Prochlorococcus marinus str. MIT 1013: one gene and its partner. The protein of the gene in region 1 binds, or shares a complex with, the protein of each later gene. Links are inferred from orthologs where the notes say so. Each region holds a gene or a part of one and is shown in the gene's direction. Other genes may lie near its edges.

Evidence for each region. Proteins that work in one complex are often made in the same cells at the same time.
Region 2: the proteins of secA (region 1) and secY are in contact, whole or in part, in a crystal structure (PDB 3DIN), measured with the Thermotoga maritima proteins. The link is inferred for Prochlorococcus marinus str. MIT 1013 from one-to-one orthologs. Residues at the interface, in WP_004082002.1 of Thermotoga maritima: Glu261, Ala262, Arg263, Lys300, Ala301, Arg302, Thr303, Ile304, Ile305, Leu323, Tyr324, Asp325, Pro326, Val329, Ser330, Tyr333, Ile336, Lys340, Phe345, Val349, Glu363, Phe364, Tyr374, Ser375, Gly376, Gly377, Glu393, Ile395, Thr482, Ser483; in WP_004081795.1 of Thermotoga maritima: Glu108, Gly109, Glu110, Glu111, Ala236, Glu237, Arg238, Arg239, Ile240, Thr241, Ile242, Gln243, Tyr244, Ala245, Arg246, Arg247, Val248, Thr249, Gly250, Arg251, Arg252, Val253, Tyr254, Gly256, Ala257, Ser258, Thr259, Tyr260, Leu261, Pro262.

What each region holds. Positions count from the first base shown.
Region 1 is NZ_CP114778.1:1,313,272-1,322,041, reverse strand. What follows is about bases 2,856-6,251. They hold secA (preprotein translocase subunit SecA), read left to right. Parts: upstream 2,856-3,216; coding sequence 3,217-6,051; downstream 6,052-6,251. Other genes in these bases: O5633_RS07820 (ATP-binding cassette domain-containing protein), read left to right, coding at 6,074-6,251; gmd (GDP-mannose 4,6-dehydratase), read right to left, coding at 2,856-2,998. Outside these bases: O5633_RS07845 (ABC transporter transmembrane domain-containing protein), read right to left, coding at 1-721; O5633_RS07840 (peptidylprolyl isomerase), read right to left, coding at 726-1,457; O5633_RS07835 (DUF6447 family protein), read right to left, coding at 1,511-1,693; more of gmd, read right to left, coding at 1,949-2,855; more of O5633_RS07820, read left to right, coding at 6,252-7,447; O5633_RS07815 (ABC transporter permease), read left to right, coding at 7,437-8,216; cysE (serine O-acetyltransferase), read right to left, coding at 8,255-8,770. UniProt on the Escherichia coli protein: Required for protein export, interacts with the SecYEG preprotein conducting channel.
Region 2 is NZ_CP114778.1:1,215,081-1,218,660, reverse strand. Bases 61-3,020 are described here. They hold secY (preprotein translocase subunit SecY), read left to right. Parts: upstream 61-860; coding sequence 861-2,180; downstream 2,181-3,020. Other genes in these bases: rpmJ (50S ribosomal protein L36), read left to right, coding at 2,795-2,911; O5633_RS07250 (adenylate kinase), read left to right, coding at 2,202-2,750; rplO (50S ribosomal protein L15), read left to right, coding at 348-800; rpsE (30S ribosomal protein S5), read left to right, coding at 61-342. Outside these bases: more of rpsE, read left to right, coding at 1-60; rpsM (30S ribosomal protein S13), read left to right, coding at 3,025-3,390; rpsK (30S ribosomal protein S11), read left to right, coding at 3,454-3,580. UniProt on the Escherichia coli protein: The central subunit of the protein translocation channel SecYEG. Consists of two halves formed by TMs 1-5 and 6-10.

The sequences.
Region 1 (8,770 bases):
TTTCTATATTTTGATTCAAGTTTGACTTGTTAGTGCTAAGTTTTTCTATTAAATGTTCTACATCTTTTGAAACTTCTAGTACTCTAACATTCATTGGAGGTCTAGATTCTATCTTCTGATTATTGTTTAGTAAGTCGCCAGGTTTTAAATCTATTAAATTGGCACTACTTATAAAGCTGAAATAATTTTTCTTCGTGATACTTAATTCGTTATTTGTATAAGTCTTTATATTTGAGTTGGATTTGATTAAACTAAATATAATATCTTGGTTTATGCCAGATTTAAGGTATTCTATATTACATCTAGATAGGACTGAATAAATTTCAACAGAGTAAATTAATTTATTACACCAATCTCTAAATATTTGATCATTTTGATATATTTCTAGTATTAACTTGTCTGGAATAGCTATTGCGGTGACGTCTGAAACTGCGCTTACTTCCTCGCAAGGCTCAGCACGTAGTAGAGAAATAAGCCCAACTGTTGTTGGGCTTTTCAATTTATCTAATGTAATCAGATTTTCTTCATTTTGTATTAGTAACCTTGCTTCACCTTCAAGTAAAAAAAGTATTTTATTAGAAATAATCTGAGAGGTTGATAATACTTGACTGAAATCATATTGAAGTAATTCACTGTTTTCGTTTATTTTTTCAATTGACTCTTCATTGATGTTTTTAAAACCCTCAATCTCTCTAAGATTTATATCGTGTTTTTTTGTCATATTTTTATGTGATTGGAGTTTTTGTCGAAGAAAGTATCTCATTGAGCATAAGCTCTGTCTCTTCCTTTAACCACTTCTCAAAGAGTTCTATCGCCATGGCTTTCTTTGTTTCTTCGTCTAAGGTGGCTGGAAAATATTTTTCAAGTCTTATAATTAGGTAAAATCCATTTAGAAAAATTGGCTGAGCTAACTCGCCAGGCTCGAGAGATCTGAGTGTCTCACATACTTTTGGGTTTGCTTGGATTAAAGGGGCTGGGCCAATAATACCTTGCTTCATTTTCTCTGGCCCCTCAGAAAACTTGGAAGCCATATCACTGAATTCAGATTCTTTTTCGTTAATTTGAACCCATATTTCTCGGGCTTTATATTTCTCTCTCACTCTTATTAAACTATATATTACTGAATCAAGTTCTTCTTTTCTTTCTAAAAATCTGCTCTCAGCTCTACCACTAAATTTGTCTATTGAGTAAAGAGCTTTTTTATAAGAGATCTGTAATGTTTGGTTAAGTGTGTCTATTGTCAAAGAATTTTTCTCGAGAAATTTATCAAGAGATTCTTTGGTTGATAAATTATTACTTTTACAAAATCTAGTAAAAGCTCTTTCCTTTTGTATGTCTGAAAGTGAAACCTCCTTTATTGAATTTTCTAATATTTCTGCACTTATTAAATTTCTCAATAAACCATGTTTATTAAGTAAATCAATGCTTGCTTTATTCAAGCAAATAAGACTATTCATTTTTTATTAACGAACGCGATGTATTATTATAAAGATAATAATACATCCTGAAGCTAACTAATTGATTGCTTTAATGCATTAGTATAAGCCACTTCTGAAGTCTTGTAAACAGCAGTTTGAGCTTGAAGTCTGTTAAGTTCAGATCTTACAAATTGTAAACTTGCTAGATTAGCTTTGGAGTCTTCAGAAAGTTCATCTGTGTCGTACTCTGTTCCATCAATTGTAATTTTTGCCATTTTTAAAATTAAATAAGAAATCCTTAGCAAAACTATTCAATTGAGGAGATTACGTACAGATCGGATAGCCGTACTATAAGGTTAAATCATATGCAATTATTTATTTTTTAAAAATTTATCTTTTTAACTTTACTTTAAAATATTTAATTCATTTTTTCTACTTCTATTTCTATTTTTCTTTTCCAAATGTTTAGTATTAATCAAAATTTAAATGGAATTGCTTTTATTAATTTTTTTAATCATTAATATTAAAAATTAATTAGAATTTGTTTTCTTTAGATACAATTCAATTTGAGCTTGCTTCTTGTCTTCGATAATCATTTCTGAGATTAGTTCATCTAAAGTTATCTTGGGGGTCCAAGATAACTTTAGAAATGCTTTGCGAGGATCTCCGAGTAAAGTTTCAACTTCTGCTGGACGAAAATAATTAGAATTAATTCTAATTACGATTTCGCCGGTATCTAATCTTTTTCCAATTTCATTTATACCTTTGCCTTCCCATTGTATTCCACCCCAATTTAATTGTATAGCAGACAAATTGATAAATTCTCTTACACTGGCTTGTTGCCCAGTAGCAATTAGATAATCTTCAGGTTTATCTTGTTGCAGCATTCTCCATTGCATCTCTACATAATCTTTCGCATGTCCCCAATCTCGATATGAATCAAGATTTCCCATCTCTATATATTCTTGTAGCCCGGCGTCAATCCTAGTTAAGCCTTTAGTAATCTTTCTAGTAACAAATGTTTCTCCTCTTCTTGGAGATTCGTGATTAAATAGAACACCATTACATGCATATATTCCATAAGATTCTCTGTAGTTAATTGTTATCCAGTAAGCATATAATTTTGCTACACCATATGGACTTCTAGGATAAAAAGGAGTGTTTTCAGTTTGCGGACTTTCTACCACCTTTCCAAAAAGTTCAGAAGTACTAGCTTGATAAACTTTTGTTTTATCAATAAGATTTAGTACTCTTACTGATTCAAGCACTCTAAGTGGTCCTAATGCATCTGTTTGCGCTGTATATTCAGGAGATTGAAAACTAACAGCCACATCACTTTGTGCACCTAAATTGTAAATTTCATCAGGCCTAATTTCATCTATTATTCTTACAATATTAAGACTATCAGTTAGATCTCCATAATGTAATTTAATTTTATCTTCAATGTTTTTCACCCTTAATGTATTTGATACACTATTTCTTCTGACTATGCCATGAACAGTGTAACCTTTCTTTAATAATAATTCTGCAAGATAACTACCATCTTGTCCTGTAATGCCTGTTATTAGTGCCGTCTTCATGCGAAAAAGTTTAAATTTCCTATTTTTATTTTACATTATTATTGGTACTATATAAATTGATATTTATTTCTATTCGTTGGTTTTTAAATAATAGTCGTAATTCCTTAAATCGTTAACTCTTTAATAAATACTTTCTGAGTACGAATACTTTTACTTTACAACTTTCAAGTCAAAGAGAGTATATTGTATTGATTGGTATAATTGATCCCACAGCTTTAATGTTTAAGAACTTACTTGGTGATCCAAATGCTCGGAAAATCAAGCGTTACAACCCAATAGTTTCAGATATAAATATCCTAGAAGAGGACATAACTCGTCTTTCTGATGATGAGTTGAGAGCAAGAACGATAACTTTTCGAGAAAAATTTGGAAAAATTTCTTCTATAGAAGATGAAATTTCTCTAATGGAACAAATATTGCCGGAAGCATTTGCAGTTGTTAGAGAAGCCTCTTTAAGGGTTTTAGGAATGAGACATTTCGATGTGCAGCTTGTTGGTGGAATGGTTTTACATGAGGGTCAAATTGCAGAAATGAAAACTGGAGAGGGTAAAACATTAGTTGCAACACTTCCAAGTTATTTAAATGCATTAACGGGGAAGGGAGTTCATGTAGTGACTGTTAATGATTATTTGGCAAGAAGAGATTCTGAATGGATGGGACAAGTCCACCGTTTTCTTGGCCTAAGTGTGGGTTTAGTGCAGCAATCCATGTCACCATCGGAAAGAAAAAAAAATTATGACTGTGATATCACCTATGCAACGAATTCAGAGTTGGGCTTCGATTATTTGCGAGATAATATGGCAGCTGATAAATCCGAAATTGTTCAAAGAGATTTTCAATTTTGTGTGATCGATGAAGTTGATTCCATTTTGATAGATGAAGCTCGAACTCCTTTAATTATTTCGGGACAGGTAGAACGGCCGCAGGAAAAATATCAAACAGCAGCAGCAGTTGTAGAAAAATTACAAAGGTCACTAGATAGTAGTAAAGACGGGATTGATCCTGAAGGGGATTATGAAGTAGATGAGAAACAAAGGAGTTGTATTCTTACGGATGAAGGTTTCGCTAAAACTGAACAACTATTAAAAGTTACAGACTTATTTGATCCAAAAGATCCTTGGGCACATTACGTAACTAATGCACTAAAAGCTAAAGAGCTTTTTGTTAAAGATGTCAACTATATAGTTCGCAATGAGGAAGCGGTAATTGTTGATGAATTTACAGGGAGGGTAATGCCAGGAAGACGATGGAGTGATGGCCAACATCAAGCAATAGAGGCTAAAGAAAATCTGCCTATTCAACCTGAGACTCAAACGTTAGCTTCAATTACATATCAGAATTTCTTTCTTCTTTACCCAAAGCTGTCAGGTATGACAGGTACTGCGAAAACCGAAGAAGTGGAATTCGAAAAAACATATAAATTAGAGACAACTGTTATTCCTACTAATCGCAAAGTCTCAAGAGATGATTGGGTGGATCAAGTATTTAAAACTGAATCAGCAAAATGGAGAGCGGTAGCTAAGGAAACCGCTGAGATACATAAACAAGGACGACCAGTTCTTGTGGGTACAACAAGTGTTGAAAAGAGCGAGCTTCTAAGTACTCTTCTGTCAGAGCAACAAATAAAGCATAATTTATTAAATGCAAAACCTGAAAATGTTGAGAGAGAAGCTGAAATAGTCGCGCAAGCAGGACGATCAGGAGCAGTAACTATTGCTACAAATATGGCTGGAAGAGGAACAGATATTATTCTTGGAGGAAATAGCGACTACATGTCTAGATTGAAGATTAAAGAAATTCTTAGTTCTCGTTTGGTAAAACCTGAAGAAGGCCATAAACCCCCCATACCTCTTCAGAGAAATTCTGAATCAGTTGGATTTAAGGAAAATAATAATCAGGAATCTAAGAGTAAAAAAAAGATTCAATCTCTATCTTTAAAAAATATTTTTCCTGTCTTGTTGACTGATCAAACTGAACAAAAACTTGTTGCATTAGCCTCCAAGTTAGTTAAGGAATGGGGAGATAGAAGCTTAAGCTCCATAGAATTAGATGACTATATTGCTACAGCTGCTGAAAAAACACCTACTCAAGATAAAAACATAGAGAATTTGAGAAGTGCAATACAATTAATAAAAAAAGAATATGAAGAGGTACTTAGTCAAGAAGCAACTAATGTTCAAGCAGTTGGGGGACTTCATGTAATTGGCACTGAAAGACATGAATCAAGAAGGGTTGATAATCAATTAAGAGGTCGGGCTGGGCGTCAAGGTGATTTGGGCAGTACTCGATTCTTTCTATCACTAGAAGATAATCTCCTTCGTATATTCGGTGGAGATAGAGTTGCAGGTCTTATGAATGCATTTCGCGTAGAAGAAGATATGCCAATTGAGTCAGGAATGCTTACTCGGTCTTTAGAGGGTGCTCAAAAGAAAGTAGAAACATATTATTACGATATAAGAAAACAAATATTTGAGTATGATGAAGTAATGAATAATCAGAGAAAAGCTGTTTATTCAGAAAGAAGAAGAGTATTAGATGGTAGAGAATTGAAACTTCAAGTTATTGGATATGGTCAAAGAACAATGGAAGAAATAGTCGAGGCATATGTTAACGAAGATCTGCCACCCGAAGAATGGGATTTAAATAATTTAGTATCTAAAGTAAAAGAATTTGTTTATATATTAGAAGATCTTCAAACTAAAGATGTCCTTGGATTAAATAAAAATGAATTAAAGGATTTTTTGAAAGAGCAATTAAGAAATGCTTACGATTTTAAGGAAGCTAAAGTAGAACAAACTCATCCAGGAATAATGAGGCAAGCTGAGCGATTCTTTATACTTCAACAGTTAGATACTCTTTGGAGAGAGCATTTGCAATCTATGGATTCACTTCGTGAATCAGTTGGCTTACGAGGATATGGACAAAAAGATCCTTTAATCGAATACAAAAATGAAGGATATGATATGTTTTTAGACATGATGATAAATATGAGAAGGAATGTGATTTATTCTATGTTTATGTTTCAACCAGCCAAAAAGAAAGTAGAAGTATAAAATAAGAATTGAATTTAGTTATATGATTAAGGTTGGTTCGAATGATTTACAAAAACTATATATAGCCTATTTTGGAAGACCAGGAGATCCCTCAGGTATAAATTATTGGCTTTCACGCTGTAATGAATCATTTACTTTAAGACAAATATCTGATGAACTTTCAAGGCAAGATGAGTATACAAAATATATTGCTCATGATAAATCTTTTGAATTTAAGATTAATAAATTATATTCAAATTTATTTCATAGAAAAGCAGATTTTGATGGTTTGAATTATTGGATGGAGATGGTTAATAGACATGATTATAAAATTGCAGATATTGTATTTGAATTAGTTTCTTCAAGGCAAAAACCTTACTTAATTAATTTTGAACAAGAAAGAAAAGATTATCAAATATTGGAGAATAAGATTTTTGCTGCAGAATTATTTACAAAGCAAATTAGTAAAAGTATATCTTTAATTGATTTGTATCAACCCGATTCTATCTCACCTTGGCGATCAGGGAAATCATTCATTCGAGTATCTAATTTTCTAAATAATATTACCTATAAGAGAGTCTCTATTGATAAGGTAAAAAATATGATTTCTTTATTATCTAAAGCCTCAATAAGCAATCTTAATAATACTGCTATAGAAATTAAAAATATTTCTTTATCTATTCCTATCTATCATTTAGAAAATAGATCTTTAACCAAAAAACTTACAAAAAAAGTAATAAATATTACAGGTGGAGCATTGGATCAATCAAGGAATAGGACTAATATTATCGCTCTAAATAATATTAGTTTGACTATTATGAAAGGAGAGAGGGTAGGCTTGATTGGTCATAATGGGTCTGGAAAAAGTAGTTTCTTAAGGCTGATTTCGGGTATTTATTTGCCTACCAGTGGAAGTATTAGAGTGTTAGTTGATGTTTATCCTATGCTTCAAAAGACTTTTTTGACTAGTTCAGAACTTTCTGGAGTTGATGCGTGCAAAGCTCATTATTTACTCAAAAACCATAGCCTAGATGGATTTGAATCTTTTATAGATGAAATAGTAGATTTTTCAGGACTTGGTTCATATATCTCTTTACCTATAAAAACCTATAGTGAGGGTATGTCTGCAAGATTAATTTTTTCAATTCTCACTTCAAGTCCTCATGATTGTTTAGCTATAGATGAAGGCTTTGGTACTGGTGATGCTGATTTTTGTGATCGTGCTGAAGAGAGAATGAAGCAATTTATGGAATCAGCTGCAACTTTGTTTTTAGCTAGTCATTCTGAAGAACTTTTAAAACAGTTTTGTAATAGAGGAATTGTTTTTAGTCATGGTTCTATTGCATATGATGGTCCTTTAGATGCGGCTTTGAATTATTATCATACTCAAGACTATTATCGTCAAAATGTTATTTGATAATTTTAAATTTGCTTTTAAAACTAGGAAGGCATGGTGGTATACAGCAACTTCAAGATCAAGAGCAAGGTTTGCTAGAACCACCCTTGGAAGTTTTTGGTTAGGTTTTTCAAATCTATTATCTATAGGTACTTTAGGAATTGTTTATGGTACAGTTTTTTCAGTAGAAGATTTTAAGTCTTACTTTATATACTTAGGCTTTGGTTTGGTTATTTGGAATACAATCAGTGCATCAATTTCTAATTCACCTAATCTTTTTTCATATAATTCATCGAATATTAAGAATATGAATCTAAAGCCTATTTTTTATACTTTAGAAGAATGGTCTTTTCAATTACAAACTTTTGTTCAGTCTTTCATATTAGTTTTTTTTGTATTTCTTTTTTTAAAATTTTCATTGATAAGTAATGTATTAATATATTCATGGATACCATTTTTGAATTTATTTATTTTTATATATTGGTTCCCTGTAATAATTTGTCTAATTAGCGTTCGATTTACAGATTTTGCACAGTTGGTTCCTATAGTACTTCAGTTGGTTTTTTTGATTTCACCAATACTTTATAGGAAAGAAAGCTTAGGAGCTTTAGAGTGGATTACAAATTTAAACTTTATTTATCAGATTTTAGATCCTCTTAGAGATAGTATTATTAATGGCTCTATAAATTATCAAAATTCAATCTTACTTTTACTATTTAATTTGATAGGACTATTTTGTACGATTAGGTTACTCAATTTTGAGAGTAAAAGATTACCTTTCTTACTTTAAATAGGATTTTAAGCTTATCAATGAATCGATTTTCTCAGTTAATCATCTCCAATGAATTCTATAATTTCTTTATCTCTTAAGTTCTGTGACTCCCCAATAATTATATCTTCTTTTTTTCTATTGGTTTGAATATTAATCACTAAATCTTGAAGTCCCATAATATCACTTTCTAATTGATCAATTCTTTCCATAAGATTTCTAAGAACGTTTGCTTCTGTATCTGGCAGTGCAGAATGAGCTAAGGGATTTATTTTGGCACCACTCTGATGAACTATCCTTCCAGGTATTCCAACAACAGTGCTATTTGCCTCCACATTTTTTACTACTACTGAACCAGCCCCGATTCTTGTATTAGTTCCTACGCAAATTCCTCCAAGGACTTTAGCTCCTGCACCTACAACTACATTTGCTTCAAGAGTTGGGTGTCTCTTGCCACTTTCTTTTCCAGTGCCGCCCAAAGTGACTCCTTGATATAGCAAGCATCGATCACCTATTTCACTTGTTTCTCCAATAACCACACCCATTCCGTGATCAATAAAAACACCTTTACCGAT
Region 2 (3,580 bases), 100 kb from region 1 along the record:
GATGTCATTGGAGCTGTTCGTAAAGGTGTAGCTGATGGAAAAAAACATTTGGTTCGTGTCCCTCTAACGAGAAACAACTCCATTCCAACTCTCTCTAATGGTAGAGATGGAGCAGCAAGTGTATTGATACGTCCTGCAGCTCCTGGTACGGGTGTAATTGCAGGGGGCTCAATTCGTACTGTTTTAGAATTGGCCGGAATAAAAAATGTACTTGCTAAGAGATTAGGTAGTAAGACCCCTCTTAATAATGCTCGTGCGGCAATGGTTGCATTAAGTGAGTTGAGAACTCATAAAGCCACAGCCAAAGAGCGTGGTATTTCACTTGAGCAGATTTATTCTTAAAAATCATGACTATTAAATTGGAATCCCTTCAATCAAATAAAGGATCTAGGCGTAAAAAAATGCGGAAAGGTCGTGGTATAGCTGCTGGACAAGGAGCTAGTTGCGGATTTGGAATGAGGGGGCAAAAATCCCGATCTGGAAGACCTACTCGGCCAGGATTTGAGGGTGGTCAAATGCCTTTATATAGGCGGGTACCAAAATTAAAACATTTCCCAATAGTTAATCAGAAAAGTTTTACTGTTCTCAACGTTTCCAGTTTGAATGAATTGAAAGCAGGAACTGTTGTTAATCTTGATTTATTGGTGAAAGAAGGTATTTTGACAAAGCCAAAAAATCCTCTCAAAATTCTCGGTAACGGTAAATTAGAAGTGAAATTGACTGTTCAAGCTGCAGCGTTTACAACATCGGCCAAAAAGAAAATTGAAGACGTTGGAGGGACATGTGAGTTATACACCTAATTTATTTTTTATTAAAAATTCTTTTTTATACATTAGCATTAAATAAATTCACATAATTCAATGTTAATTAGTCGTGGTCGAAATCCAAGTGCAGGTGAAGTAATTACTCAGCTTTTAAGTAACGAGGAACTTAGAGGAAGAGTTTTTACTACCTTGGGTTTATTATTAATTGTTCGATTGGGAATTTATATTCCTATGCCTGGAATAGATAGGGAGGCTTTTAAAACTTTTATTGATCAAGGCGGGCAACTAATTGGATTTCTTGATATTTTCACAGGCGGTGGTATTTCAACTTTGGGTATTTTTGCATTAGGTATTCTGCCATTCATTAATGCATCAATAATTATACAGTTGCTCACAGCTTCTTTACCTCAATTAGAAGACCTACAGAAAAACGAGGGGGAAGCAGGAAGAAGGAAGATTGCTCAAATCACTAGATATGTTGCTTTAGGGTGGGGATTAGTACAAAGTACAGTTTTTGCCTTAATTCTTAGACAATATTCAGTCGAAGGCCTTGGAGAAACTGAATTTGTTGTTCAAACATCTCTGGCATTAGTTACTGGATCGATGATAGTTATGTGGCTCAGTGAGATTATTACTGATAAAGGAATAGGCCAAGGAGCTTCTTTAGTTATTTTTTTGAATATTGTTGCAACTTTGCCTAAGGCACTTAGCTCTACTATTGAAAAAGCTCAGACTGGTGATCGAGCAGATGTTCTTGGAATAATAATTCTTTTGATAGTTTTTTTAATAACCATAGTAGGTATTATTTTTGTTCAAGAAGGCGCTAGAAGAATTCCTATCGTAAGTGCAAAAAGTCAAATGGGAGGAACAGCCCTCTTGCCAAGTAGACAAAGTTACCTTCCTCTTAAGTTGAATGCGGGAGGTGTCATGCCAATAATTTTTGCCTCTGCATTGATTTTTCTTCCAATAACAATTGCAAATTTCACTCAAAACCCCTTACTTATTAAGGCTGCTAGTTCACTGAATCCAGGTTCGTCTAATCCATGGCCATATGCAATAACCTTTTTTGCATTGATTTTGGGATTCGCTTATTTTTATGCTTCCTTAACAATTAATCCAATAGATATTGCGTCTAATTTAAAAAAAGGTGGTGTCGCAATCCCAGGTGTAAGGCCAGGAGGGTCTACTTCTAATTACCTTTCAGGTGTTCAAAACCGTCTAACTCTTCTAGGCGGATTGTTTCTTGGCTCAGTAGCAATTGTTCCTGCTGCAGTAGAGAGAGCAACTAATGTTCAAACTTTTCAAGGGCTTGGAGCCACTTCATTGTTAATTTTGGTAGGAGTTGCAATAGATACATCTAAGCAGGTTCAGACATATGTGATATCTCAAAGATATGAAGGATTAGTACGTCAATAAAATCTTTACTATGATTTTCATATGAAAAAGAAACTATTATTCCTTGGTCCACCTGGGGCAGGTAAAGGCACCCAAGCAAATCTTTTTTGCAAGAAATACGGATTAAATCATCTTTCAACTGGAGATTTGCTTAGAGATGAGGTTTCATCAGGATCTGTATTAGGACTTAAGGCTGCTGAGATTATGAATAAAGGAGAATTAGTAAGTGATGAATTAGTTTTATCAATTGTTGAGGGAAGATTGCTAAATATTAATGATGGTTGGTTGCTTGATGGTTTCCCTCGAAACGTTAATCAAGCTAATTCTCTAAAAATTCTTTTAGAAAAAATCAATCAACCTTTAGAAGGTGTGATTTTAATAAAAATTGCAGACGAATATTTAATTAAAAGACTTTTAGGAAGAGGAAGACAAGATGATAATGAACAAGTAATTGTTAACAGACTTCAAATATATAGAGATAAAACTTCTCCTCTTATTGATTTGTATAACAAACAAGGAATTCTTGAGGAGATAGAAGGTAATGCTGACATAGATGTTGTTTTTTCATCTATTGAGAAAGCTTTAGGCTGATGATGTAGTAAAGTTATAGTTTGGAAATAGGAGAGTCTCACCAAATGAAGGTTAGATCCTCAGTCAAAAAAATTAGTCCTGACGATCAGATCGTTAGGCGCAGAGGCCGGATCTATGTGATCAACAAGAAAAGGCCTCGAAACAAACAGCGTCAGGGCTGATTCCTGACTTCTTTTAGAAGCCCTTAACGATTAATTTTCTTCTCGTTAACTTCTTAAGCAATGTCATCATTAATTTTGATGATTTTAATTGTCCTCTTCGATTTTATTCCTAAGTGGCACGGATTTCAGGCATCGACATACCTCGCGAAAAGCGGGTAGAAGTTGCTCTTACATACATCTATGGTATCGGCTTAACCAGAGCTCAAAAAATCCTTGAAAAATCAGGAGTTAATCCTGATATTCGTGTAAAGGATTTAGACGATAGTGATGTTCAGAAGCTTAGAGCTGTTACTGAAGAATTCACACTTGAAGGAGATCTGAGGCGCCAAGAAGGAATGGCGTTGAAACGACTTCAAGATATAGGATGTGTACGTGGACGTAGGCATAGAATGAGTCTCCCTGTTCGTGGACAGCGAACTAGAACTAATGCTCGTACTCGTAGAGGAGCCAGGAAAACTGTTGCAGGAAGAAAGAAATAATTTCTTAAGTCTCCTGTTACCACTTGTTAATTTACTAAATCTTTTTAAATAAGGAACAGCCAAATGGCTACAACCTCAAAGAAATCCGGTTCTAAGAAATCAAAGCGCAACGTTCCAAATGGAGTTGTGCATATTCAAAGTACCTTCAATAACACCATTGTCTCAATTACTGACACTTCTGGTGAAGTCA